Regions from separate parts of the Bradyrhizobium sp. CCBAU 53351 genome, predicted to be linked through region 2. Evidence: predicted binding sites of a transcription regulator. Region 2 holds the regulator's gene; each other region holds the start of a gene.

Evidence for each region. Region 2 encodes LexA, which represses DNA repair genes until DNA is damaged. Its sites were predicted from a motif close to TGTTCNNNNTGTGTTCNG; they were not measured.
Region 1: XH83_RS03185 (helicase-related protein) is a predicted target of LexA. The motif match lies at 5,846-5,863, and genes of this name have one in related genera.
Region 3: XH83_RS09275 (DUF3072 domain-containing protein) is a predicted target of LexA. The motif match lies at 1,963-1,980, and genes of this name have one in related genera.

What each region holds. Positions count from the first base shown of each region.
Region 1 is NZ_CP030059.1:667,575-675,598, reverse strand. It holds gene XH83_RS03205 (response regulator transcription factor) at 1-75, shown strand, start outside; gene XH83_RS03200 (CarD family transcriptional regulator) at 281-1,105, opposite strand; gene fdxA (ferredoxin FdxA) at 1,450-1,788, opposite strand; gene XH83_RS03190 (S4 domain-containing protein) at 1,921-2,145, opposite strand; gene XH83_RS03185 (helicase-related protein) at 2,197-5,631, opposite strand; gene XH83_RS03180 (DUF3108 domain-containing protein) at 6,274-7,137, opposite strand; gene rpmB (50S ribosomal protein L28) at 7,632-7,943, shown strand.
Region 2 is NZ_CP030059.1:3,457,425-3,465,448, forward strand. It holds gene XH83_RS16165 (DUF2171 domain-containing protein) at 1-98, shown strand, start outside; gene XH83_RS16170 (ComEC/Rec2 family competence protein) at 195-2,474, shown strand; gene XH83_RS16175 (hypothetical protein) at 2,482-2,916, opposite strand; gene lexA (transcriptional repressor LexA) at 3,424-4,125, opposite strand; gene glp (gephyrin-like molybdotransferase Glp) at 4,301-5,512, opposite strand; gene XH83_RS16190 (hypothetical protein) at 5,714-5,920, opposite strand; gene XH83_RS16195 (HAD family phosphatase) at 6,091-6,720, opposite strand; gene XH83_RS16200 (alpha-hydroxy acid oxidase) at 6,730-7,863, opposite strand.
Region 3 is NZ_CP030059.1:1,963,597-1,971,620, forward strand. It holds gene XH83_RS09260 (Do family serine endopeptidase) at 1-717, shown strand, start outside; gene XH83_RS09265 (hypothetical protein) at 989-1,351, shown strand; gene XH83_RS09270 (DUF6496 domain-containing protein) at 1,364-1,654, opposite strand; gene XH83_RS09275 (DUF3072 domain-containing protein) at 1,732-1,926, opposite strand; gene XH83_RS09280 (hypothetical protein) at 2,042-2,263, shown strand; gene XH83_RS09285 (hypothetical protein) at 2,283-2,492, shown strand; gene XH83_RS09290 (hypothetical protein) at 2,588-2,836, opposite strand; gene XH83_RS09295 (hypothetical protein) at 2,931-3,188, opposite strand; gene XH83_RS09300 (hypothetical protein) at 3,330-3,551, shown strand; gene XH83_RS09305 (HWE histidine kinase domain-containing protein) at 3,642-5,132, opposite strand; gene XH83_RS09310 (HAMP domain-containing protein) at 5,146-8,024, opposite strand, start outside.

The sequences.
Region 1 (8,024 bases), 2.8 Mb from region 2:
TCGGAAGCGGCCCGCCGATTGGGCATGCATAGGCGTACGCTGGCGCGGAAGCTCGAGAAGCGGCCGGTGAAGTAGCGCAACTTCTCACAGCCGTCATTCCGGGGCGTGCGAAGCACAAGCCCGGAATCCATCGGGCGACAGAGACGGTGACGAATGGATGCCGGGCTCTCGCTTAGCACGCCCCGGAATGACGGCTGTGTCACACGGCTGTCTCCTCCGACCCCAAACAAAAAGCCCGGCCGAACGGCCGGGCTTTGATCTGTTGCGAGCGAGGGGACGCTTACGCGGCCTCGTCGGCGACGGTGGTGTCGTCGCCATCGGTATCGTCGGTATCGCCCTCGGTATCCGCATCGGCTTCACCTTCGGCGGCTTCCGCCTTGGCGTTGCGGCGCGGGCTCTTGGCAAGCTGGGCTTCGATCTCCTTGACCGCTTCGGTCTCGGTCGAGTGCTGCACCACCGCGATCTCGCGGGAGAGGCGATCGAGCGCCGCTTCGTAGAGCTGGCGTTCTGAGTAGGACTGCTCCGGCTGCGACTCCGAGCGATAGAGGTCGCGCACGACTTCCGCGATCGCGACGATGTCGCCCGAATTGATCTTTGCTTCGTATTCCTGGGCGCGGCGCGACCACATGGTGCGCTTGACGCGGGCGCGGCCCTTGAGCGTCTCGAGCGCCTTCTTCACCAGCGTCGGATCGGACAGCTTGCGCATGCCGACATTGGCGACCTTGGCGGTCGGCACGCGCAGCGTCATCTTGTCCTTGATGAAGTTGATGACGAACAGTTCGAGCTTCGCCCCGGCGATCTCCTGCTCCTCGATGGCCAGGATCTGGCCGACGCCGTGAGCGGGATAGACCACGAATTCGTTGGCCTTGAAGCCCTGACGCTGGGTCACGACCTTCTTTTCCTCGACCTTCGGGGCAGCAGCGGGCTTCGCGACCGGCTTGGCGGCAACGACCGGAGCCTTGGCAGGAGCAGCAGCAACAGGAGCCTTCGGCGCGGCGGGCTTGGCAGCGGGAGCCTTAGCGGCGGGGGCCTTGGCAGTCACAGGCTTGGCAGCAGGCTTAGCAGCGGTCGCTTTCGCGGCCGGTTTGGCAGTCTTGTTAGGCATTGCGCTTCTTTTGTTCTTCGAGGACTTTGCAGCCGGCGCCTTCGTCGCGGTCCGACCCTTGGATGCGCTACGGCTGGCCGCGGCGACTTTTTTGGCCTCCTTATGGGAAGCCCTCGCTGAAGTACTCTTTTTACGCGTTTTCTGTGACACAGCCTGCGCGCGGAAACTGCCACGCCCCTGTTCGACATTTGGTTTCACGGGAACCCAGAGGGGCCAACGGGGCTGACGGGGTTCGGCTTAATATGCCCAATATAGCACATTTCCCGCAAAAATCAATGATTTAGGGGTCTTCAGGGCTGGATTTCGGCCGCAGCGCCGCTATTAGGGTTAAGTTTGGGCCTGAATTAGTCGCCGGAGCCGGGGTTCGGAGAAAAATATTTCTCGAACTTGCCTTCCATGCCGTCGAATTCCTTGGCGTCGGCAGGTGATTCTTTCTTCTGGGTGATGTTCGGCCAGCTCTTGGCGTACTGGGTGTTCACTTCCAGCCACTTCTCGAGGCCCGGTTCCGTGTCCGGCTTGATGGCGTCGGCGGGGCATTCCGGCTCGCACACGCCGCAATCGATGCACTCGTCGGGGTGGATGACCAGCATGTTGTCACCCTCGTAGAAGCAGTCGACCGGGCAGACCTCGACGCAGTCGGTGTACTTGCACTTGATGCAGTTTTCAGTGACGACGTAAGTCATCCAACGCTCCGAAAAGCTCTTTTAAAAGTCGCGGCTTGCGTAGCGCGGATGGCCCGGCGCCGCAAGGTCGGGAAGGCCCGATCATGACGGCTTTGTGTGTTTGATCGACCAAGAAATGAATACGAAGCGCAATTAATTGCGTGTCCCGAGCTCCTCGTAGAGCACGCGCGCCGAGGCGGCATCGCCGCGGCGTTCGCTGAAGCCGGTGACCTTCAACACCCGTACGGTGCGATCGAGCGCGACGGTGATGACGTCGCCGAGCTTGATCGCGTGACCGGGCGACTTTTCCCGCTCACCGTTGACCCGAACGTGGCCGGTCTCGACGAGCTCAGCGGCCGAGGTGCGCGCCTTGACCACCCGCGCGTGCCACAGCCATTTGTCGAGGCGCTGCCGCTCGGTCGTCGTGGGTTACTCCTTGCGGCCCGACAGCTGCTCTTTCAGCGCAGCGAGTTTTGCGAACGGCGAGTTCGGATCAGCGGGCCGATCGCGCTCGCGCGGGTTCGCGCTGGAAGCGTAGGGACGCAGCGACGGACCGCCCTGGCGGTCGCGGCCCTTGTCGCGGTCGCGGCCACGGTTGTCACGGCCCTTGTCGCGATCGCCGCCGAACTTGCCCTTGTTGTCGCGGTTGCGATCCTTGTTGTCGCGACCCTTGTTGTCGCGATCCTTGCCCTCGAAACGGCGGCCCTTGTCGTCGCGCCCCTCGGGACGCGGCGCGCCTTCGCCGCCACCTTCGCGCGGCTTGCGGAAGTCTCTCCCGCCATCCCTGCGAGGGCCGCGATGGCGTTCGTTGCGCTTCTCGCCGTCGGCGGCTTGCGCGGCCCCGCCCTCCGCGGGCGCGGCGCCTGCTTCGGCGCCCGCCTGCGGGCGCTGATGGTGATGACGCTGGTGGCGGTGGCGCTCGTGGCGCGGCTTGCGGTCCTCGTGACGGCCACCGGGACGCCAGACCTCGACCAGCTCGGGCTCGGCCGGCGTAGCCACGGCTTCAGGCGCGGCAGCGTCGGGCATTGCCGCGGCTTCCGTCGCGGCGGCTTCGGCGGGAGCAGCCTCGAGAGCGTTGAATTCGGCTTGCGCAGCAGGCTCTTCGGCCGGCGGCGCGATGCCGGGGGCGTCTTCGGGCGTGACGGGCGCCGAGGCTTCCAGCGCAGGCTCGGCATCGTGAGCCTGCTCGTCCTGCGGCTCCATGCCGGGTGCATCTTCGACGGTGACCGGCTCAGCGGCTGCCTCTGCGGCCGGCGTCTCCGGCAGGCCGGCAACGGCCTCAGCCGCGGTCTCGCTCGAGGTCTCGGCGCTGCCTTCAACCGGCGGGGTCTCCGCTGCGACCGTTTCAGTCGGGGCCTGCTCAGTCGCGACGGGCTTTTGCGGCAGCGGCGGACGCTTCTCCATGCGATAGCCGAGGGCACGCAGCACCGAGGCGAAATCCTCGCCTGCAGATCCCGTGAGCGAGGTCATCGCCTGCGTGACCACGAAGCTGCGGCCGTCGAAGGCGCCGGCCGGCTTCTCGCCGGAGGCGTTCTCGCGCCAGGCCAGCGCCGGGCGGATCAGATCGGCAAGGCGCTCCAGGATGTCGACGCGCACGGCGCGCTCGCCCGCCTGCTTGTAGCCGAGCACGCGATAGGCATCGCGCGGCAACGCCTTGTCGACCGGGAACGAGGTGCGGCCCGAGGAGGCCAGATGCTGCGCGCCCGACAGCGAGGACAGATCGACATTGTCCTGCTTCAAGGCCCAGAGCAGCGCGGCGAGCGCGCGCGCGGCGGGCTTGAGCAGGCCGGGGAAATAGATGTGATAGGCGCCGAAGCGGACGCCGTACTTCCGCAGCACGGCACGCGAGGGCTGGTCGAGATCCTTCAGCTCGTTGGCGATCTTCGGGCGCTCGAGCACGCCGAGCGCCTCGACGAGCTGATAGGCGATGCCGCGGGCAATGCCGGTGACGTCCTCGGCCTTGGAGAGCTCGAACATCGGCCCGAGCAGTTTTTCGATATGGGTCTTGAGCCAGAGCTCGAGCCGCGCCTGCACCTTCTCCCGGGGGCCGCCGGTGAGGCGCTCGTCGGAGATGATGCGGATGCGCGGATGCAGCGCGTCCTCTGCGGCAGACAGCCGCGCCACGGCATCGCCGGTCCAGCGGATGATGCCTTCCGAGGTCAGCACGAACTGATCGTCCGGCGCATTGCCCAATCGTTCGGCGCGCGTGTTGATCTCGCCGGCGAGCACCGCTTGCGCTGCAGCCTGCAAGGCTTTCGCATCGGAGCCCGCTTCCGCCGCATCCGGTGCAAAGGTGAAGCCGTCGAGGCGGCCGATGACATGGCCTTCGACGATGACTTCGCCGGTCTTGCCGATTTCAGTATTCAAGCTCGTGTTCTCCCGCAGGCGGCGCATCAATACACTGGTCCGGCGATCAACGAAACGCTCAGTCAAGCGTTCATGGAGCGCATCCGATAATTTATTTTCGACGTCCCGCGTAATTCCCTGCCACCGATCGGGGTCTCTCAGCCAATCCGGGCGGTTGGCCACGAAGGTCCAGGTGCGGATCTGCGCGATCCGGGCCGACAGCGTGTCGATGTCGCCATCGATGCGGTCGGCCTGGGTGACCTGGGCTTCGTACCAGGAATCGGGGATGCATCCCTTCTGCATCAGGAAGCCGTAGAGCGTCGTCACCAGTTCGGCATGGGCCGCTGGCGACAGTTTCCGGTAATCGGGGACCTGGCAGGCCTCCCACAGCCGTTCCACCGCCGCCTTGCCATGCGCGATATCGCGCACCTCGGCGTCGCGGGCGGTATGGTCGAGCACGCGCATGTCCTCGGCGATGGGCGCGCGCGTCAGCGCCTCGTGGCCGGGGGCGAGGTTCAGCGAGACCTGCAGCGCACCGAGCGAGGCAAAATCCAGCTTGGAGTTGCGCCATTGCAGCATCTTCACGGGATCGAAAGTGTGGTTCTGCAGCGCGTTGACGAGCTCGGGCTCGAACGGCGCGCAGCGACCGGTGGTGCCGAAGGTGCCGTTGCGGGTGGCCCTGCCCGCGCGTCCCGCGATCTGCGCGAATTCGGACGGCGTCAGGCGGCGGAACTGATAGCCGTCGAACTTGCGGTCGGAGGCAAAGGCGACGTGATCGACGTCGAGATTGAGGCCCATGCCGACGGCGTCGGTGGCGACGAGATAATCGACGTCGCCGTTCTGGAACATCTCGACCTGCGCATTGCGCGTGCGCGGGCTCAGCGAGCCCAATACGACAGCAGCGCCGCCGTGCTGGCGGCGGATCAGCTCGGCGATGGCATAGACTTCATCGGCCGAGAACGCGACGATGGCGGTGCGGCGCGGCTGGCGCGTGATCTTGCGGTCACCGGCAAATTCCAGCTGCGACAGGCGCGGCCGCGTGATCATGGAGACGCCCGGCAACAGGCGCTCGATGATCGGGCGCATCGTCGCCGCACCCAGCAGCAGCGTCTCGTCGCGGCCGCGGCGGTTGAGGATGCGATCGGTGAAGACGTGGCCGCGTTCGAGATCGCTGGCGATCTGCACCTCGTCGACGGCGAGGAAGGAGAGGTCGAGGTCGCGCGGCATCGCCTCGACGGTCGAGACCCAATAGCGCGGGCTCTTCGGCTTGATCTTCTCCTCGCCCGTGACGAGCGCGACGGCCTCGCTGCCGACCCTTGCGGCGATCTTGTTGTAGACCTCGCGCGCGAGCAGGCGCAGCGGCAGGCCGATCATCCCGGACGGATGCGCGAGCATCCGCTCGATGGCGAGATGGGTCTTGCCGGTATTGGTCGGCCCGAGCACCGCGGTGACGCCGGCGCCAGGTACACGATCGGACGCGGCGCTATGGGACGCGAAGGGGGAGGAGGAAAAGGGCATCTGAGGGATTAGGTAGTGGCGATTTGGGCGAATGTCAGTGCTGGATTGGGGCGGTCGGGTGCATGGGGCTATCCGCACCCGTCGCTGTCATGCCCCCGGCCCTGGTGCGCCATTGCGCACTGGCCGGGCAACGACACCGCGTGCGTGGGAGCTGCTCCCCAAACCTCCCGCAACTGTCTCACTTTGCGACGCTTTTCCTGCCCGTCTTAAGCTTCGGAACGACTCTAGAACGAATCGCGGCCGAATCGCTGACTCCAGATTGAGTCCCGTTCCGTTCACGCAACATGTCGCGGGAGTCTTATCGGCCGCAACTAGATGGAGTTTTAGGCCGCCGCACAAGCGGCGTTTGGAGGGCGGAAAGCCTTAAGTTGGGGACGGCGCGGAGTCGAATCAGAATCGGGGAGGAGTCAAATGGATTCCCGGACCGCACCCCTCCCAACTCATTTTCGCGAAAACAACCCCATGCACAGTAGAAGGGCCATTGAAATTGCTGGAACTTTTATGAGCCAAAAATTCCGCTCGTCATTCCGGGGTTCGCGCCAAGGGGCGCGCCCCGGAATGACGGCGGAGGGAGGACGCGCTGCGAGCCGACCCTCCCCCTCCAGGGGAGGGTAAACGCGACCGCCGCTGCGGCGGCGCGCCCTACTGCGTCTTGGCCACGCGCGGCGGCTGGGCTGTGGTGATGAAGCTGGTCGCTTCCAGCATGGCGGGCCCGAGCGGCGTCGGCACTTTCAGCCAGAACGGGACCAGGATGCGGGTGCCTGCCACAGGCGCGAAGGCGATCTCGATGTTGCGCTGGGCGGCGAGGTATTTGATCACGGGGCGGTCGGGGATGTAGCCCGCGACCGGCACGAAATACAGCGAGCAGACCACGACCGGGCCGTGATAGCCCTTCTCCGCCTTCACGGTCTCCATGCGCTTGAAATCGAGCTTGAGGTCGTAGCGCATGCGGCCGTCGAACACGGGGGCCGAGTTGTGGCAGGCCTCCGGCGAGACGGGGTCGCCCGTGCCGGGCACCCGCAGCAGGGAGGCCGTCATGGGGTCCCAGACGCCGCGGCGATGGGCGTCGGTGACGACGATGCGGTCGGGATCGACCGGCGGCTCGGGCAGGATCGCAAAATCCTTCACATTGCCCTTGTCGAGCGTGATGCGGATCTCTTCGGTCTTCTTCGAGGTGGTGGTGGAGGCCTGGTAGCCGGTCGCAACCAGCGCGCCATTGACGACGCGGCCCTGGCTGGCGCCGGTGCCGGAGCCGCCGGTGAAGGATTTCAGCAGGCCCGAGGTGCCGCCGGCGGCGGCCGCCGCGAACACGTCGTCCTGGATATCGATGTTCCAGCCGCCCTTGCCGACCGGGATGCCCGCCAGCGAGGCCTCATATTGCGCCTCGAGCTTACCCTGCGCCGCCGCGGGCATCGCGCCCCACAGCACCGCGAGCCCGCAAACCGCCGCCAGCCAGCCGGTCAGGCGCGGCCGGGCGAAGCGCGATTTGGGCGCAGAAAAGGGCATGATCAGCACAATACAATCCATGGGAGCACGCGACGGCTGTTACTTAAGCCAAAAACCGCGGCAAACAATGTGTCCGGGTGTGTCGGGCCGGGAACTCCACTGGACTCTTCGGCGGCGATTACGCCCTTTATGTGATGGTAAGGTGCGACAAACATTGCCGTTTTGGTGATCGGGGGGCGCCCGCTGGGGGGCGAGAACCTCTCCCCACCCTCCGCTGTCATGCCCCGGCTCGACCGGGGCATCCAGTACGCCGCAGCCCCTCTGGCCAGCCGCGCCGCCTCGGCGTACTGGATCGCCCGCCCCCCGTGCGCAATTGCGCACTAGGGCGGGCGATGACACCTGTTGTGGGGCATGAATCCCCGCCCAAAACCTTGACTGTCCGCCCCTTCCCCCCTATACGTCCGCCGCTCCCTGCAAGGACAAGAGAATTAGCCCCCGTGGCGCCCAGAATGGCGGCCGCATTCGTGAGGGGTTCGAACTTAAGGATTTCTACCATGTCTCGCCGCTGCGAACTGACGGCCAAGGGCCCCCTCGTCGGCCACAAGGTCAGCCACTCCAACATCAAGACCAAGCGCCGCTTCCTGCCGAACCTCGTCAACGTGACGTTCATCTCGGAAGCCCTGGAGCGCAACGTGCGCCTGCGCGTCTCCACCAACGCGGTGAAGAGCGTCGACCACAATGGCGGCTTGGACGCCTTCCTGCTCAAGGCCAAGGCCGACGTCCTGTCGCCGCGCGCCCTCGAGCTGAAGCGCGCCATCCAGAAGAAGGTCGGCCCGACCACAGCGCCGGCGAAGAAGGCGAGCTAAAGAGTTTTACCGTTAGGGCGGGGGCTAGGTTGCGTCGCGTGGCGTAGGCTTAGCCAGTAGCGTTCTGCGTTTGCGGCCGGA
Region 2 (8,024 bases):
ATTTCATCGACAAGGGCCTCGTTGCCGATGTCGAAGGCAACAAGGTGCGGCTGTCGGCCAAGGCATCGGTGGCCGTGACCATGGAAGAGGAAAAGTAGGGCACCTCCGCGCCCGTTCCTGATTTGTACCGCTATTCGCCCGGCCGCACGTTCCGGTAGCCTCGGCGCCCATCGCGTCGCGTAGGATGCAGGGACATGGCGGAGCCGGGCCGGCCAATACGGTCCCAAGGTGTTGCCGGGACGTGGCCGGTCGGCCGCGCTTCGCCCGCTGGCGGCATTGTTCCGGCGGGCTTCGGCATCTGGCCGGCGATCGTCGAAACAATCCGCGGATGGGCTCGGGCCGAGGCCGGCCCCGGGCGCCTGCTGCCGTGGGTGCCGGTCGCCTTCGGCGGCGGCATCGCGCTCTATTTTGCCGCCGATCATGAGCCGGTGCTGTGGATTGTCGCCGCGACGGCGATCGCGCTGCTGCTCGGCGCGGCCCTGTTGCGGCGGAGCCGGCTGTTCGCGCCGGCGATCATGATCGCAGCGGTCGCGGCGGGCTTTGCCGTGGCGACCTGGAAGACCGCGCGCATTGCCCACACCGTACTCGCAAAACCACTCTATTCGGCGTCGCTGTCGGGCTTCGTCGAGACGCGCGACATCCGCGAGCGCACCGATCGCTTCGTGCTGCGTGTCACCGCGATGGAGGCGCAGCGCAGCGACGTCAAGCTCGACCGCGTCCGCCTCTCCGTGCGCAAGGGCACCGCGCCCGAGGTCGGCAGCTTCGTTCAATTGAAGGCGCGGCTGATGCCGCCGCTCACGCCGGTCCGCCCCGGCAGCTACGACTTTTCACGCGACATGTTCTTCCAGGGCATCGGCGCCTCCGGCTTCGTGATGGGCGCAATTACGGCTGCAATCCCGCCTGATGCCGGCGGCCTGCGGCTGCGCTATGCCGCCTTCATGCAGGGCCTGCGCGATGCGATCGACGCCCGCATCCGCGCAACGCTCGAGGGCGACAACCGCGCGATCGCAACTGCACTACTCACCGGGCGGCGCGATGCGATTTCCGCCCCTGTCAACGATGCGATGTTCATCTCCGGGCTTGGACACGTTCTCTCGATCTCCGGCTATCACATGGCGGTGGTCGCCGGCGTCGTCTTCTTCGCGGTGCGCGCGCTGCTGGCGTTGATCCCGGGCCTGACGGCCGGCTTCGCCATCAAGAAATGGTCGGCGGCTGCAGCATTCGTCGCGGCTGCGTTCTATCTGCTGCTCTCGGGCGCCGAGGTCGCAACCCAACGGTCGTTCTTCATGACGGCGGTGGTGCTGATCGCGGTGATGGTCGATCGCCGCGCCATCACCTTCCGCACGCTGGCGGTGGCGGCGCTGATCGTGCTTGCTGTCGCGCCGGAGGCGCTGGTGCATCCGAGCTTCCAGATGTCGTTTGCGGCAACGCTCGGGCTGGTGGCGCTGGTGCAGATCGGCATGCCGAACCTGCTGGCCTCACCCGATCATTCGGCCACCGCGCGCGTCGCGCTGTGGGGCGGGCGCGAGATCGCGATGCTGTTCCTGGCCTCGCTGATCGCGGGGCTTGCGACCACGCCCTATGCCGCCTTCCACTTCCATCGCGTCACGCCCTATGGCGTGCTCGCCAATCTCGGTGCGATGCCGGTGGTCTCGGCGCTGGTGATGCCGGCGGGGCTGCTGGGATTGCTGGCCGCGCCCTTCGGGCTCGATGGCGTCTTCTGGTGGCTGATGGGCCTCGGCATCGACTGGATGGTCGCGGTCTCGCGCTGGGTGGCGGCCTTGCCGGGCGCGGTCGGCCGCATCCCGGCGTTCGGGATCGCGCCGCTGATCGCCGCGAGCCTCGGCATCATCGTGATGGGCCTGTTGCGCACGCCCTTGCGCTGGTGCGGTGCCGTGGTGCTGCTGGCGTCCATCGCGTGGGGCCTGTCGGTGCGGCAGCCCGATATCCTGATCGCCGGGGACGGCGCGAGCGTCGCGGTGCGGGGCGGGGACGGGCGCCTGCACCTGATCAGGACGGGCAAGGACAATTTCATGCTGAAGGAGTGGCTGGCGGCCGACGCCGATCCGCGCGATGCCGGCAGCAGCGCGCTGGCCGAGGGGGTGTCGTGCGACGAGGCCGGCTGCGTCACGCCGCTTGCCGACGGGCGCCTGGTTGCGTTGGCCTCGCGCATCGATGCGCTCGCGGACGATTGCAGCCGTGCCGCACTGGTCGTGACGTCACGGCCCGCACCGCCCGATTGCGCGGCGATGGTGGTGGATCGGCAGCGGCTCGTTCGCCAGGGCGCGCTGGCGTTGACACGGCGTGGCGACGGATTTGCAGTTCAGGCGGTGAGGGCGAGGGGCACGAACCGTCCCTGGTCGCCGGCGGCCGCCGGCGAGGGAGATTTCGAAGGAGCCCTCATGCCGAGGGCGGCGGCTCCGCGCGCCAAGGATGCGACCCCGTCGGAGGCCGATCTTCAGGCGGAGGACTGAGCCTCGGTCAGCCCAGCGGCAGCGGTGTGACGGGCGAACGGCTATCGGCGATGATCTCAGGCTTGTGCTCGCGCTCGCCGACCGGTTGGGTCACGGGCAATTGCAGCACGGTTGCGCGCTGGCCTTCGACGAGCTGAGTCACCAGCACGTATTTGCCATCAGGGAATTCGATCGCATCGTGATGGCGATCGGGAATGTGCGGATCGATCTTGCCGAACTTGCCGACGCGGGAGTTGACGGTGCGCGTCCAGATCCAGCGGTTGTCGTAACGGACGTTGTCTGCGAAGGCGAGCTCCGTTCCCGGCAGCAGGCAGATCGCAACGGAGAGGTCGGCTTCGGAGGCGAAGCCGCGCGTCGAGGTGCCGCGGAAGGTTGTCGTGACGATGGTCTCGCCGACTTCTGCGGGGCGCGTCGCGACGGCATGCAGGCTATAGTCACACATCGGGTGCTCCTCATGTGAAGATAGCGACCCGCGCCTCTCGGAGGCACAGGCCTCTGTCAGAGTTTAAACACCAACGTTGTGCTTGGTTGTAGGCAAATCTGCGGCTGGGATCCGCACCCCGCGATCACTTTAACTTTCCCGAATTCGCCAGGAACAAAGCTGGCTGCGGTGCATTACGCCGGCGCCTGTCACGACACTTCGCATTGCCGGCGCGATCGCGGCGCTGCGCAATTGGGTGTTGCGGACATGGCAATGCGATGGCGCGGCAACGGCCCCGTGCCCCGACCGCTGCCCAAACGATCTGGTCTTCCGAACGCGAAACGCCGTGACGCGATGTTGCTGCGGTCCGCCGAAGATGGCCGTGGAGGAGGGGCCGGATAATCTGTGCAGAACCAGAATGATCATCCAGCCGGAGCGGACATTCATCCGCTCCAATCTCAGATCGGCGACGCCGACCGAAGGCGCACGCAGGCGCCAAAACTACTTTCGGACTGAGTCCTTCCGGACTCAGTACTTCCGGTAAAGCCCAATCAGCTTGCCCTGAATCTTCACCCGGTTCGGCGGCAGGATACGCACCTCATAGGCGGCATTGGCAGGCTCGAGCGCGATCGACGCGCCGCGGCGGCGGAAGCGCTTGAGCGTAGCCTCCTCGTCGTCGATCAGCGCCACCACGATGTCGCCGGTGTCGGCGCTCTCGTTGCGCTGGATCAGCGCCATGTCGCCGTCCAGGATACCGGCCTCGACCATGGAATCACCGCGCACCTCGAGAGCGTAATGCTCGCCCGAGCCGAGCATGTCGGGCGGCACGCTGATGGTGTGGCTACGGGTCTGCAATGCCTCGATCGGCGTGCCGGCCGCGATCCGGCCCATCACGGGCACCGCAACGGGCCGCTCGCCCTCGTCCACGGGCGGGCTGGAGCTCGCGCGGATCTTGCCGAGATTGCCCTCGATGACGCTTGGCGTGAAGCCGCGCCGGGCGCCGGCGGCAGCCTGGAGCTCCGGCAGCTTGATCACTTCGATGGCGCGGGCGCGGTTGGGCAGCCGGCGAATGAAGCCGCGCTCCTCGAGCGCGGTGATCAGGCGGTGGATGCCCGACTTCGAGCGCAGGTCGAGCGCATCCTTCATCTCGTCGAAGGAGGGCGGCACGCCGCTTTCCTTCAAACGCTCGCTGATGAACCGCAGAAGCTCGTATTGTTTGCGCGTTAACATCTCGACCAAAGTCCCCCGGTTGATGTCGTTCGATTCCGAGACGATGAGTTCAGCGATAAGCCGCTACATCCTCGAAACAAATCATGAACGGACACTATATGTTCGATACATGTTCCGCAACTGCTTAATTTACCGTGAACGAAGCGCGGTTCGCGGAATGCGTGTGGCCGTGCACTCAGACGGGGAGCCGCAGCACCTCGCAGGGGCTGCCGGCCTCGGCCTTCGGTGCGAACGGTGGGCGCACGAGAAGTACCTGTGCCGCAGCAAGATTCGCAAGCAGAGAGGAATCCTGATGGCTGACGGGAAGCGCGACCGGCGTGCCGTCGTCGCGCAGCTCGAGGGTCGCGCGCAAGTAATCCTCGCGCTGGTCGTTGGCACCGAGATCGCAGGCGAGCACGGCGCGTTCGCGACGATGATGAATCACCGAGCGGCCCGACAAGGCGCGAATCAGCGGCACCATGAACAGGAAGGCGCACACATAGGACGACACGGGATTGCCGGGCAGGCCGATCACGCGCATGGCGCCCAGCCGGCCATGCATCATCGGCTTGCCCGGCCGCATGGCGATCTTCCAGAACGCCATCGCGATGCCTTCGTCCCTGAGTGCCTGCTGGACCAGGTCGTGGTCGCCGACCGACGCGCCGCCGGTCGTGATCAGGATATCGGCACCGCTCTCGCGGGCGCGGCGGATGCCTGATGTGGTGGCCTCCAGCGTGTCGGCGGCGACGCCGAGGTCGACGGTCTCGGCGCCCTCGCTGCGGGCGAGCGCGTGCAGGGCGTAGCCGTTGGAGTAGACGATCTGGCCGTGCCCGGGCGCTGAGCCCGGCATCACCAGTTCGTCACCGGTGGCGAGGATCGCGACCTTGGGACGGCGGCAGACGGCGAGCTGCGGGTAATTCATTCCGGCAGCGAGCGCGAGGTCACGCTCGGTCAGACGCGTGCCCTTGCGGAGGAGGACGTCACCCTCACGGAAGTCGACGCCGGCCGGGCGGATGTGCCGTCCGGTGATCGCGGCTTCCTTGATCGTGACGCTGTTGCCGTCCGCGACGGTGTCCTCCTGGATCACGACCGCGTCCGCACCGTCGGGAACGACGCCCCCGGTGAAGATCCGCACGGCTTCGCCGGTGCCGACCGCTCTCGCGAAAGGACGGCCGGCGGCGACCTCGCCAATCACCGTCAGCCGGGAATCGATCGCTGCCGCGTCGGCCGCGCGCACCGCATAGCCGTCCATCGCCGACATGGCTTGCGGCGGCTGCGTGCGCCGCGCCGCGACATCAAGTGCCAGCACGCGGTGATAGGCCTCGTCGAGGGCAACCATCTGTTCAGGCAGCGGCTCTGCACCTGCCAGCACCGCGGCAAGGGCGTCGGAAACCGGCATCAGGGCCACGGGCAAAACTCCTGCTCGCACATCGTTCAATGGGGCGGCGAGAGTTCTAGCCGACCGCAGGCGCGAGGCAAAGCAGCGCGCGGGATGATCTATCCTGCGTGATCTCCGTGGTGGAGGAGTGCAAGTTCGTCAGGGCATGATCAGGAAGCCGAGACAGCGCGCCTTGAAGGACGAGAATCACGAGCGCCAACACCGATACGGTCACCGTGCCGCCGGATCGTCCGGACTGATCTCAAATGCGACGTCGGGCGCTTTGGGCCCTTGATCCTTGTCGGGGAGCGGATCGGCCTGCGATTTCAGGTCGGCGGCCTTGCTGATCAGCTTGGCGGAAAGGTCAGAATCCGAGGTGTTTCTTGCGAATTCAAGCAGGAGAGAGGCTTGCTTGGTGAGATAGGTTTTGCCCAGCACGTCGATCAGTCCGATGTAGAAGTCCCAACGGACTCAAGAGTCCGAAGGGCGGTATTCCGTTCCCGGAACTCTGTATAAAAATGCACAAAGTGATCAGGTTCCAAAATTCCAGCAGATTTAGTTCCGGAAGATGTCGCTGCCGGGAGGCCGGGTGGCACTCGCGGCTGGCGTCAGATGCCCAATGCTTTCAAGGCCTTCCCGACGTCGCGCGGCGAGGTCACATGCACGGCCGTCAGGCCGCGGGCTCGCGCGCCTTCGATGTTCTCAGCGAGGTCGTCGAAGAACACGATGCGCTCGGCGGGAACGCCGATCGCGGCGACGACATGGTCGAAAGCCTCCGCATCCGGTTTGCGCAGGCCGATGCTCGATGACAGGTACAGCTCGCGGAAATGGCCGAGCAGATCGGCATATTCCTTCGAGAAATAATCGACATGCGGCCGGTTGGTGTTGGAGAAGGCGTAGAGCGGCATCTGTTTCGCCGCCCGCGGCAACAACTCGGCGATATCAGGCATCTCGCCGGCGAAGATCGCGTTCCAGCCCTCCAGGAACTGGGCATCCGAAATGCCGATCCCCAGCGAAGCGCGTAGCGAGGCGAAATAATCCTCGTCGCTGATCTTGCCCATCTCGTGCAGCCGGTAGGCCTCGTCGCGCACATAGCGCGCGACGATGCTTTCGGGCTGGCAGCCGGCATGTCCCGCCCAGCAAGCGATCGCCTTGGAAAAGTCGATGTCGAGCACCACGCGCCCGAGATCGAACAGAAGCGCATCCGCGCTGCCGGGAGAGAGCGATGTCACCTGCAATCCTCTTACTCAGTACCGATAAGGTTCGTGGTCGAACAGCGGAAACGCGCTGAACACGCTCGGCGCGTTGGTGGCGGTCGCCGGATGCAGGCAGGATTTGTCGACCTCGGCAAACGACGTGGCGCCGAGCAGGCCGAGGCAGCGCAGCACCTCGTCTTCGAGCAGCTCCAGCATCCGCGTGATGCCGGCTTCGCCGGCCGCCGCCAGCGCCCAGCATTGCAGCCGGCCGATGCCGACGAGATCTGCCCCTGCCGCGATCGCCTTGACGATGTCGGTGCCGCGACAGATGCCGCCGTCGACCATGATCTTGGCGCGGCCCTTCACGGCCTCGACGATTTCGGGCAGCACATGCATGGCACCGCGGCCATGGTCGAGCTGGCGGCCGCCGTGATTGGAGACGTAGATCCATTCGACGCCGTGATCGACCGCGATCAGCGCGTCCTCGGCGGTGGCGATGCCCTTCAGGATCAGCGGGATCTTGAACTTGTCCTTGATCATCTTCACGGTCCGCCACTCCAGGCCCTTCTGGAAATCGCCGCCGGTGGCGCGCAGGCGACTCTCGCGAACGTAGCGCTTGGCGATGTCACGTTCGCGACGGCTGTAATGGGCGGTGTCGACGGTCAGGCAGAAGGCGGCATAGCCGTTCTTCTCGCTTCGGCTGACGACATCCGCGACGAAGGAATCGTCGCCGCGGACATAGAGCTGGTAGAGCCGGAGCGCATCGGGCGCCATCTCGGCGGTCTTCTCCAGGCCCGGCTCGGACACCGAGCTCAGCATGTGCGCCGCACCGAAGGTGCCGGCACCGCGCGCGACGCTCGCCGCGCCGTCCGGATCGAAGATTTCGAGCGCGCCGACGGGCGCCAGCACCACCGGAAGGCGCATCTTGCGGCCAAATTGCTGAACCGCGCCGTCGACCTTGCGGACGTCGCGCAGCACGCGCGGGCGGAAGGCGATCTCGTCCAGCGCCATGCGGTTGCGGCGCATCGTGGTTTCGGTCTCGGCGGCGCCGACGATGTAGTCCCAGGCGTTCTGGTTGAGGTTGGCCCGCGCTTTCCGGATGAATTCGTGCAGATTCTGGAACGGCTCGTTGCTGGCGCCGAGCTCGACGTTCCGTTCCGGCCGGATGCGGGGTGCTTCGTTCATTGTTATCCTCCCGAGAATTTGAAGCCTTATGTCATCGCCTAACCCGTCCAGGCCTCCAAAACTATCCTAAAATCGCATAGCAGCAGGGCGTGGACCGGCCGATGATTCCCCTTGCGGGCTGGCCAGTCCTGCAACGTTGCCAAAAGTTTAGGTCCGGGCGA
Region 3 (8,024 bases), 1.5 Mb from region 2:
GGCGGCTCGGTCGGCATCGGTTTCGACATTCCGGCATCGACCGCCAAGCTCGTCGTTGCGCAGTTGAAGGACAAGGGCGCGGTGACCCGCGGTTGGCTCGGCGTGCAGGTCCAGCCGGTGACGTCGGAGATCGCCGACAGCCTCGGGCTGAAGGAAGCGCGCGGCGCCATCGTCGACACGCCGCAGGATGGCAGCCCGGCGGCGAAGGCCGGCATCGCGGCGGGTGACGTCATCACCGCCGTCAACGGCACCGCGATCAAGGACTCCCGCGACCTCGCCCGCACCATCGCCACGATTGCGCCGGGCAGTTCGGTGAAGCTCGACGTCTTCCGCAACGGCGGGACCAAGACACTGACGCTCGCTCTCGGCGAGTTGCCGAACGAGCGGCAGGCCAAGGCAAATGGCGGCGCCGACGGGGGCGTAGAGCAGCCGAGCGCCGGCACGCCCCGTCTCGGGCTCGGTCTGGCTCCGGCCGGTGACGTCCAGGGTGCCGGCCAGAAGGGCGTTGTCGTCACCGAAGTCGATCCGCAAGGACCGGCGGCGCAGCGCGGCATCCAGACCGGCGACGTCATCCTCAATGTCGGCGGCAAGGCCGTCGCCAATGTCGGCGACGTCCGCTCGGAGCTGGCGCAGGCCAAATCATCCGGCAAGCGCAGCGTGCTGTTGCAGGTCAGGAGCGCCGAGGCGACGAGGTTCGTCGCGGTGCCGCTCGCCTGAGGCGACCCGTATCTTCCCAACAAGCCAAAGGGCGGCCCTCGGGCCGCCCTTTCCTTTGCCCGCCAGGATGTACGGCAAGCGCGGATAACATTCTCGTTAACGGCAGCGATGGTGACCCGGTTCATACGAAAAAGCCGCGTTCGGTCATCACAGTTCCGAGTCGTGGATATGCTCGGCGGCAACGAGGCAGTCGAGAGTTGCAAGCGTGGAACTTCGAACCCGCCGCCGTCTTGTGGAACTGGCCGGTGGTTCGCACTTGATCGGTGCCGACATGGATCGATTGAAGCTCTCGCTGAGGGGGGCGCTGCTTGCGGCGCCGTTCGTGCTCTGGGGTGGAAACGCGCTTGGTCGCGATGACGGCCGCTACGCGGACTCGCCCCTCAAGCCGTGGTTCGACAGCCTGCGCAGCCACCTCGGTCCGTGCTGCTCGGACGCCGACGGTTTTGCCGTCGCCGATCCCGACTGGGAGTCGCACAACGGGCACTATCGCGTGCGGCTCGACGGGGAGTGGGTCGAGGTGCCCGATGAAGCCGTCATCACCGAGCCGAACCGCGCCGGCCGCACCATGGTGTGGCCGGTGAAGACGGCTTTCGGAGTCTCGATCCGCTGCTTCATGCCGGGCAGCATGATCTGAGACAGGTCAGCATCAACGCGTGCTGGATTTGCGCTTCGACGATTTCCTGGCTGTCTTCTTCGTCGTCCGCTTCCTGGTCGTCTTCTTCTTGGACGTCTTCTTGCTGGCCTTCTTCGGGACCTTCTTGCCCTTCTTGCGCGCCTTCGACAGCCCGATCGCGATCGCCTGCTTGCGACTCTTCACGCGTCCGCCACGGCCTTTGCGGCCGCTCTTGGCCGTGCCCTTCTTGTAGCGGCGCATCTCGCTTTCGACATCGCTGCCGGAGCTGCGTGAGTAGCGGCGCTTCTTTGCCTTGCGTGCCATGCATGTTCTCCCTTGGCCGGAAGAACCGTTCGACACGGGCATGGTTCCGAAGAGCGCGCAACCTTCCAGGCGAAAGCCTAGAAGGAATTCGCCAGCTCGATCTCCGCTTCCAGCACCTGGATGCGCCGTGCGGCCTCGGTGGAGGACAGGTCGCGCGCATATTGTGCGGGCTGATAGGCCTCTTCGCTCAGCCGTTTCAGCCGCAGCGATTGCGCCCGCGTCATCTGCTGGGCAAGAAAGATCCTGGCGTCGTATTTACCTTGAACCTGCATCTGGCATCTCCGTCCTGAATTCGTGGCTTGACTATATGTTCTTATTTTGTTCTAACAAGCCATGGACAACAGAATTAATGAAATTCGACGTAAAATCAGTGCCTTGAGGCTGGAGATGGCCGACGTCGAGGCGTCCGTGCGCGCTTCCGTCAACGGCGATCGCGATTGCACCGAACAGGCCCTGGCGCAGATGGATCTGCGCCGAAAGGTCAATTTGCTGATCGGGAAATGGAATGCCGCCGGCGGTCCCGATGTCCTGCCTGACGTCCGAGACCGCGTGCGCCTTCGTCTCGTGAAGACAGCCGGTATTCCCCAGCGCGCGAGCAGAGGGCGATGAAATCTTTGAGGGGGGCGCCGTGGATGAGGACCCGGACAGTTACCGGATCTTGAGGTTGCGCGCCGAGATTCTCGAACTGGGCTCTGCCATCCGGCAGTTGCAGCGCGCGGGTCTTGATGATGCTGCGGCCCAACTTCTGATCGGACGCAAACGGGCGCAGCTCGATCATCTCGTGAAGACGAATGCTGAGGGGCGCGGGCTCAATCTCGGAACGCGCCGGCCGCCATGAGCTGACGCCTGACCATTTGGTGTTTGATTGCAGACTGAGACCAAGAAAAAGGCCCCGCGTCGCCGCGGGGCTTTTGATGTCGTGCCGGCCTGGGCTCACTTGGTGTTGGTCATGCCCTTGCTGGTCTTGTTCGTCATGGTGCCGCCCTGGTCGGAGCCGGGGCCCGAACCGCCCTGGCCGGAGGGATCGGCGCCCTTGGACGCCTTGGTGTTGGCGCCGGTGGTCTGCGACGACGACATCGACGATCCATGTTTCGCCTTGTGCGACTTGGCCTGTGCTGCGAGCGGCGCGGCGGCGAGACCGGTCGCCAGCATTGCGGTGAGAACGAGCTTGGTCGTTGTCATGCGAGGGAACTCCCTGGGTTAAATTGACGCAGGCAGCCAACCGCCGTTGAGCGCAGGAGTTCCCCGCAAAGCCTTCGGGCGCTTAGCGCACGCTTCAAGATTGCTTGTCCTCGGCGAGGATGAACACGACGCCGGTAAGTGTCGCGCCGATGGCGAAAGTCGTCACCAATGTGAGAGCGAAGATGATCGCGGCTTGGTTTCCGCCGTGACTGAGCAGGCCGGCGACGGCCGGATTGCAGAGGATCAGCGCGAGACTGAAGGCGAGGCCGAGGGCTGCGCCCATCAAGGTATGCGTCATCAGCCTGATGAGGCCGGTCGCAGAGATCAAGTCCGACGACTTTTTTGCGCGCATGGGAACAGCATCCCAATTTGGCATGCAACGCGGGCGATAATTCGCTGGTTCCATTTGAATGAAGGAATTGTCATCAACGGCTTCATCCGACGTTCATGCCGGGCTTGCGAGGATGAGCACCAGCAAAACGGGAACATCGACATGGGTAAGGTAGTCTTTCTTTACCGCTCGCTGGCCTATCGCAACGCGGCCGCGGACATTCTGCGCAAGGCGCGCAAGCTGCCGCGCGGGGCGGAGCGAAGCGCGGCTCGCCGCTATGCCAGGGCGCTACGCGATCTCGCCCAGACGGAAGCCTGGCTCGAGGGGCGGGTTGCGCGCGAACCGCGGACGATGCGACGCATGATGAGCGTGGCGTCCGGTTGATGCTTTTCCGCTCCGCCTGGATCGGAGCGGAAGCTCTCGGTTCTCGCCGGCTCTCGACGCGAGCCGGTCGCGATTTCGCTGGAAAACGCTCTAACCGGATGCGCGCTGCAATTCGGCGGAGCCGGCGTCCTCGAACTCGCCGGATGCGGGCGCCGCCGCCGTCTTGCGTGTCAACGGCACTTCGAGCCGGCACAACAGGCCTTCGGCTCGCCAATCGAACTTGGCCTGTCCACCAAGCTGGGACTCCACGCTCGCCAGCAGGCTCCGCGTGCCGAAGCCGCGCGATTTCGGAGTCATGACGAGCGGGCCGCCGGATTCCTCCCAGTTCAGCGTAAGCAATTGGTCCTCGACCTGCCAGCCGATCGTGAGCCGTCCCGACCTGGTCGAGAGGGCGCCGTACTTGGCCGAGTTGGTGAAGAGCTCATGGAGGGCGAGCGCCAGCGTCTGGGCCGTTGCCGGCAGTAACTGGACCTCCGGACCTGCCAGGATGATCTGGCCGCCGAGCGAATAGGGCGCCAGCTCCTCGTCGATCAGCCTGGAGAGCTCGGCACCCTGCCAGCTCGACAGCGACAGGATGGTGTGCACGCGCGCCAGCGCGTTGATGCGTCCCTCGACTGCGTTGACATAGGCCTTGACCTCGTCGGCCCGGGTAAGGCGCACGATCGACTGCGCCAGCGCCAGCGCGTTCTTGGCGCGATGATCGACCTCCCGCGCCAGCAGATTCTGCCGTTCCTCGGCACGCTTGCGTTCGGTGATGTCCACGGTGACGCCACTCACGCGCACGACGCGACCGCTATCGTCCACCGTCGCTGCCGCCGTGCCGACGCACCAGCGCACTTCTCCGTCGGGCCGCATGATCCGGAATTCGGTCTCGTAGGCCCGCGTGCCCCTGTTGAACTCGGCGATCGCCTTGCGCAACTGGTCGACGTCATCGGGATGCAACAGCGCCTGAACGTTGGCCGGGTTGACCTCGAAGCTCTCGGGGCTGACGCCGAAGATGCGATATTGCCCTTCGTCCCACATCCAGTCGCCGCTGATCCAGTCCCAATCCCAGGATCCCATCTTGCCGGCGGCGATCGCCATGCTGCGCCGCTGCTCGCTCTCGCGCAGCTTCGCCGTGGAGTTCTCCAGCTCCGCCGTGCGCGCGCGGACGCGATCCTCCAGCTCCTGGTTCAGCCGTTCGAGCTCGCGGGTCTTGCGGTAGAGTTCGGCGAACACCTTGATCTTGGCGCGCAGGACTTCCGGCACGACCGGGACCGGCACGTAGTCGACCGCGCCCATCTCGTAGCCGCGCAGCCGGTCGATGTCGCTGACCTGGATGGCGGAGATGAAGATCATCGCGGTCTTCTGGAAGCGCGGATGCTCGCGGATCATCGCGGCGAGCTCGAAGCCGTCGAGCTCGGGCATGCAGACGTCGACCAGGATCACCGCGATCTCGGTCTTGAGCAGCACCTCCAGCGCCTCGCGCCCCGACGAGGCGATCACGAGGTTCTCGCCGAGATCCTTCAAGATCACCTCATAGGCGAGCAGCTTGGCCGGCTGGTCGTCGACGAGGAGGATGTTGACCTTTTCGTGGTCCATTCTCGGGTCCAACTCAGCGGTGCAGCCACATGCGGATCGCAAGCAGCAATTGATCGGTGTTGACGGGTTTGGCGAGATAGTCGGACGCGCCGGCCTCCAGGCACTTCTCGCGGTCACCCTTCATCGCCTTGGCGGTCAGCGCGATGATCGGAAGACGGGCGAAGGCCGGGTTTTCGCGAATGACGCCGATGGTCTGATAGCCATCCATCTGCGGCATCATGATGTCCATCAGCACGATGGCGATTTCCGGATTGGATTCGACCAGCGTCACCGCCTCGCTGCCGGTCGTGGCCGTCAGCACTTTCATGCCGCGCCGTTCCAGCACGCTCGACAGCGCGAAGATGTTGCGGGCGTCGTCATCGACGAGCAAGGCGGTCTTGCCGATCAGGTCCTCGTCGGAACTGTTCAGCTTCTCCAGCATGCGCTGCTTCTCGACCGGAAGTTCCGTGATCACGCGATGCAGGAACAGTGCGGTCTCGTCGAGCAGCCGCTCCGGCGATTCCACGCCCTTGACCACGATGCTGCGTGCCATGGTGTGGAGTTCCGCGTCCTCCTCCGCCGAAAGCTCGCGGCCGGTGAAGACGACCACCGGAATGTTCGACAGCGCCTCGTCGTTGCGGATCTGGTCCAGCACCTCGAAGCCGCTCATGTCGGGCAGCCGGAGGTCGAGCACCACGCAGTCGCAGGGCGCCTCGCGCAGCGTCGAGAGCGCACCGGCACCGGTGTCCGTCGTCACGATCTCGATGTCGTCGTGATGCAGCAGCTCGCGGATCGAGAGCTGCTCGGCCTCGTTGTCCTCGACGATCAGGAGCCGCTTGCGCCTGGGACGTGCATATTCCTTGATCTGCGTCAGCGCGGCGGAAACGCCTTCGGTCGTCGTCGGCTTGTTGACGAAGGAGAAGGCGCCACGCGCCAGCGCATGCTGGCGGTCTTCGTCCAGCGTGATGATCTGCACGGGGATGTGGCGGGTCAGCGGATTGTGCTTGAGCTGGCTCAGCACGGTCCAGCCGAGCATGTCGGGCAGGAACACGTCGAGCGAGACGGCTCTCGGCTGGTATTGCTTGGCGAGCTCCAGCGCCTCCGCGCCGCGGGCGGCGACGAGCACCTTGAATCCCTTGTCGCGCGCGAGGTCGACCAGCACGCGCGCGTAATGCGGGTCATCCTCGACGATCAGGAGGATGCTGTCGCCGGGCTCGAGGTTGAGCCGGTCGTCGGGAAGCTGCTCGATGACGCGCTGCTCCGGCGCGGCCGTCTGGAGCGCCGGCGGCTGGTTATGCTGCTGCGGCGCTGGCGCCGCGCGCGGTGCCAGCGTCGGGCCGGAATATTTCAGCGGCAGGTAAAGAATGAAGGACGACCCCTTGCCGGGCGAGCTGCGCAGATGGATCTCGCCGCCAAGCAGGCTCGCCAGCTCGCGGCTGATGGCGAGGCCAAGGCCGGTGCCGCCGTATTTCCGGCTGGTGCCGGCGTCGGCCTGCTGGAACGCCTCGAAGATCAGCTTCTGCTTCTCCAGGGGAATGCCGATGCCGGTATCGGACACTTCGAACGCGATCACGGCCGGTGCGGAGTTCAGCACCGGGTGATCCGTTCCCCAGCCGCCGAGCGCGCCGGCGACCTTGAGGCGGACCTCGCCCTCGGCGGTGAACTTGAAAGCGTTGGAGAGCAGGTTCTTCAGAACCTGCTGCAAGCGCTTGGAGTCGGTGACGATGCTGCGCGGCAGGTTCGGATCGATGTCGATCTTGAACGACAGATTGCGGTTGTCCGCCTCGTGCCGGAATGGACGCCCGACGGTATCGAGCAGGTTCGCGGTCAGGATTTCCTCGGCGTCGACCGTCACCGTGCCGGATTCGATCTTGGACAGGTCGAGAATGTCGCTGATCAGATTGAGCAGGTCGGTGCCGGCGCCGTGGATGGTGCGGGCGAATTCGACCTGCTTGGCCGAGAGGTTGCCGTCCGGATTGTCGGTGAGCTGCTGTCCCAGGATCAGGATCGAGTTCAGCGGTGTGCGCAGCTCGTGGCTCATATTGGCGAGGAATTCGGACTTGTACTTCGAGGTCAGCGCAAGCTCGGTCGCCTTTTCCTCCAGGGCGCGGCGGGCCTGCTCGATCTCCTGGTTCTTGCGTTCGACCTCGACGTTGCGCTCGGCGAGCTGCTGCGCCTTCTGCTCGAGCTGGTCGTTGGTCTGCTGCAATTCGCGCTGCTGGGTCTGCAGCTCGCCGGCGAGCTGCTGCGACTGCTTGAGCAGGCCTTCGGTCTGCATCGTCGCTTCGATCGAATTGAGCACGATGCCGATGGAGTCGGTGAGCTGTTCCAGGAACGTCATCTGCGACGTCGTGAAGGAGACGAGCGAGGCGAGCTCGATCACGGCCTTGACCTGGCCCTCGAACAGCACCGGCAGCACGACGAGGTTCTTCGGTGCGACGCGGAACAGCGCCGAGTTGATCGGCACCACGTCGGGCGGAATGTCGGCGACCACGCGCGGCCGCTTGTCGAGAGCGCATTGGCCGATCAGGCCGTCGCCGAACTGCAGCACGCGCTGATAGGGGTAGATGCCGTCGCTGGCGTAGGAGGCCAGCAGCAGGAGCTGCGGATTGTCCTCGTTCTCGACCTGGTAGATCACGCCGGTATGCGCATTCACCAGCGGCGACAGCTCGGTCAGCAGCAGCCGGCCGACCGTGGTGAGGTCGCGCTGGCCCTGGAGCATGTTGGTGAATTTGGCGAGGTTGGTCTTCAGCCAGTCCTGCTCGGTGTTCACGTCCGTCGTAAGACGGAGATTCGTGATCATCGTGTTGATGTTGTCCTTCAGTTCGGCCATTTCGCCGCGCGCATCGACCTGAATCGAGCGCGTCAGGTCGCCCTTGGTCACGGCGGTCGCGACCTCGGCAATGGCGCGCA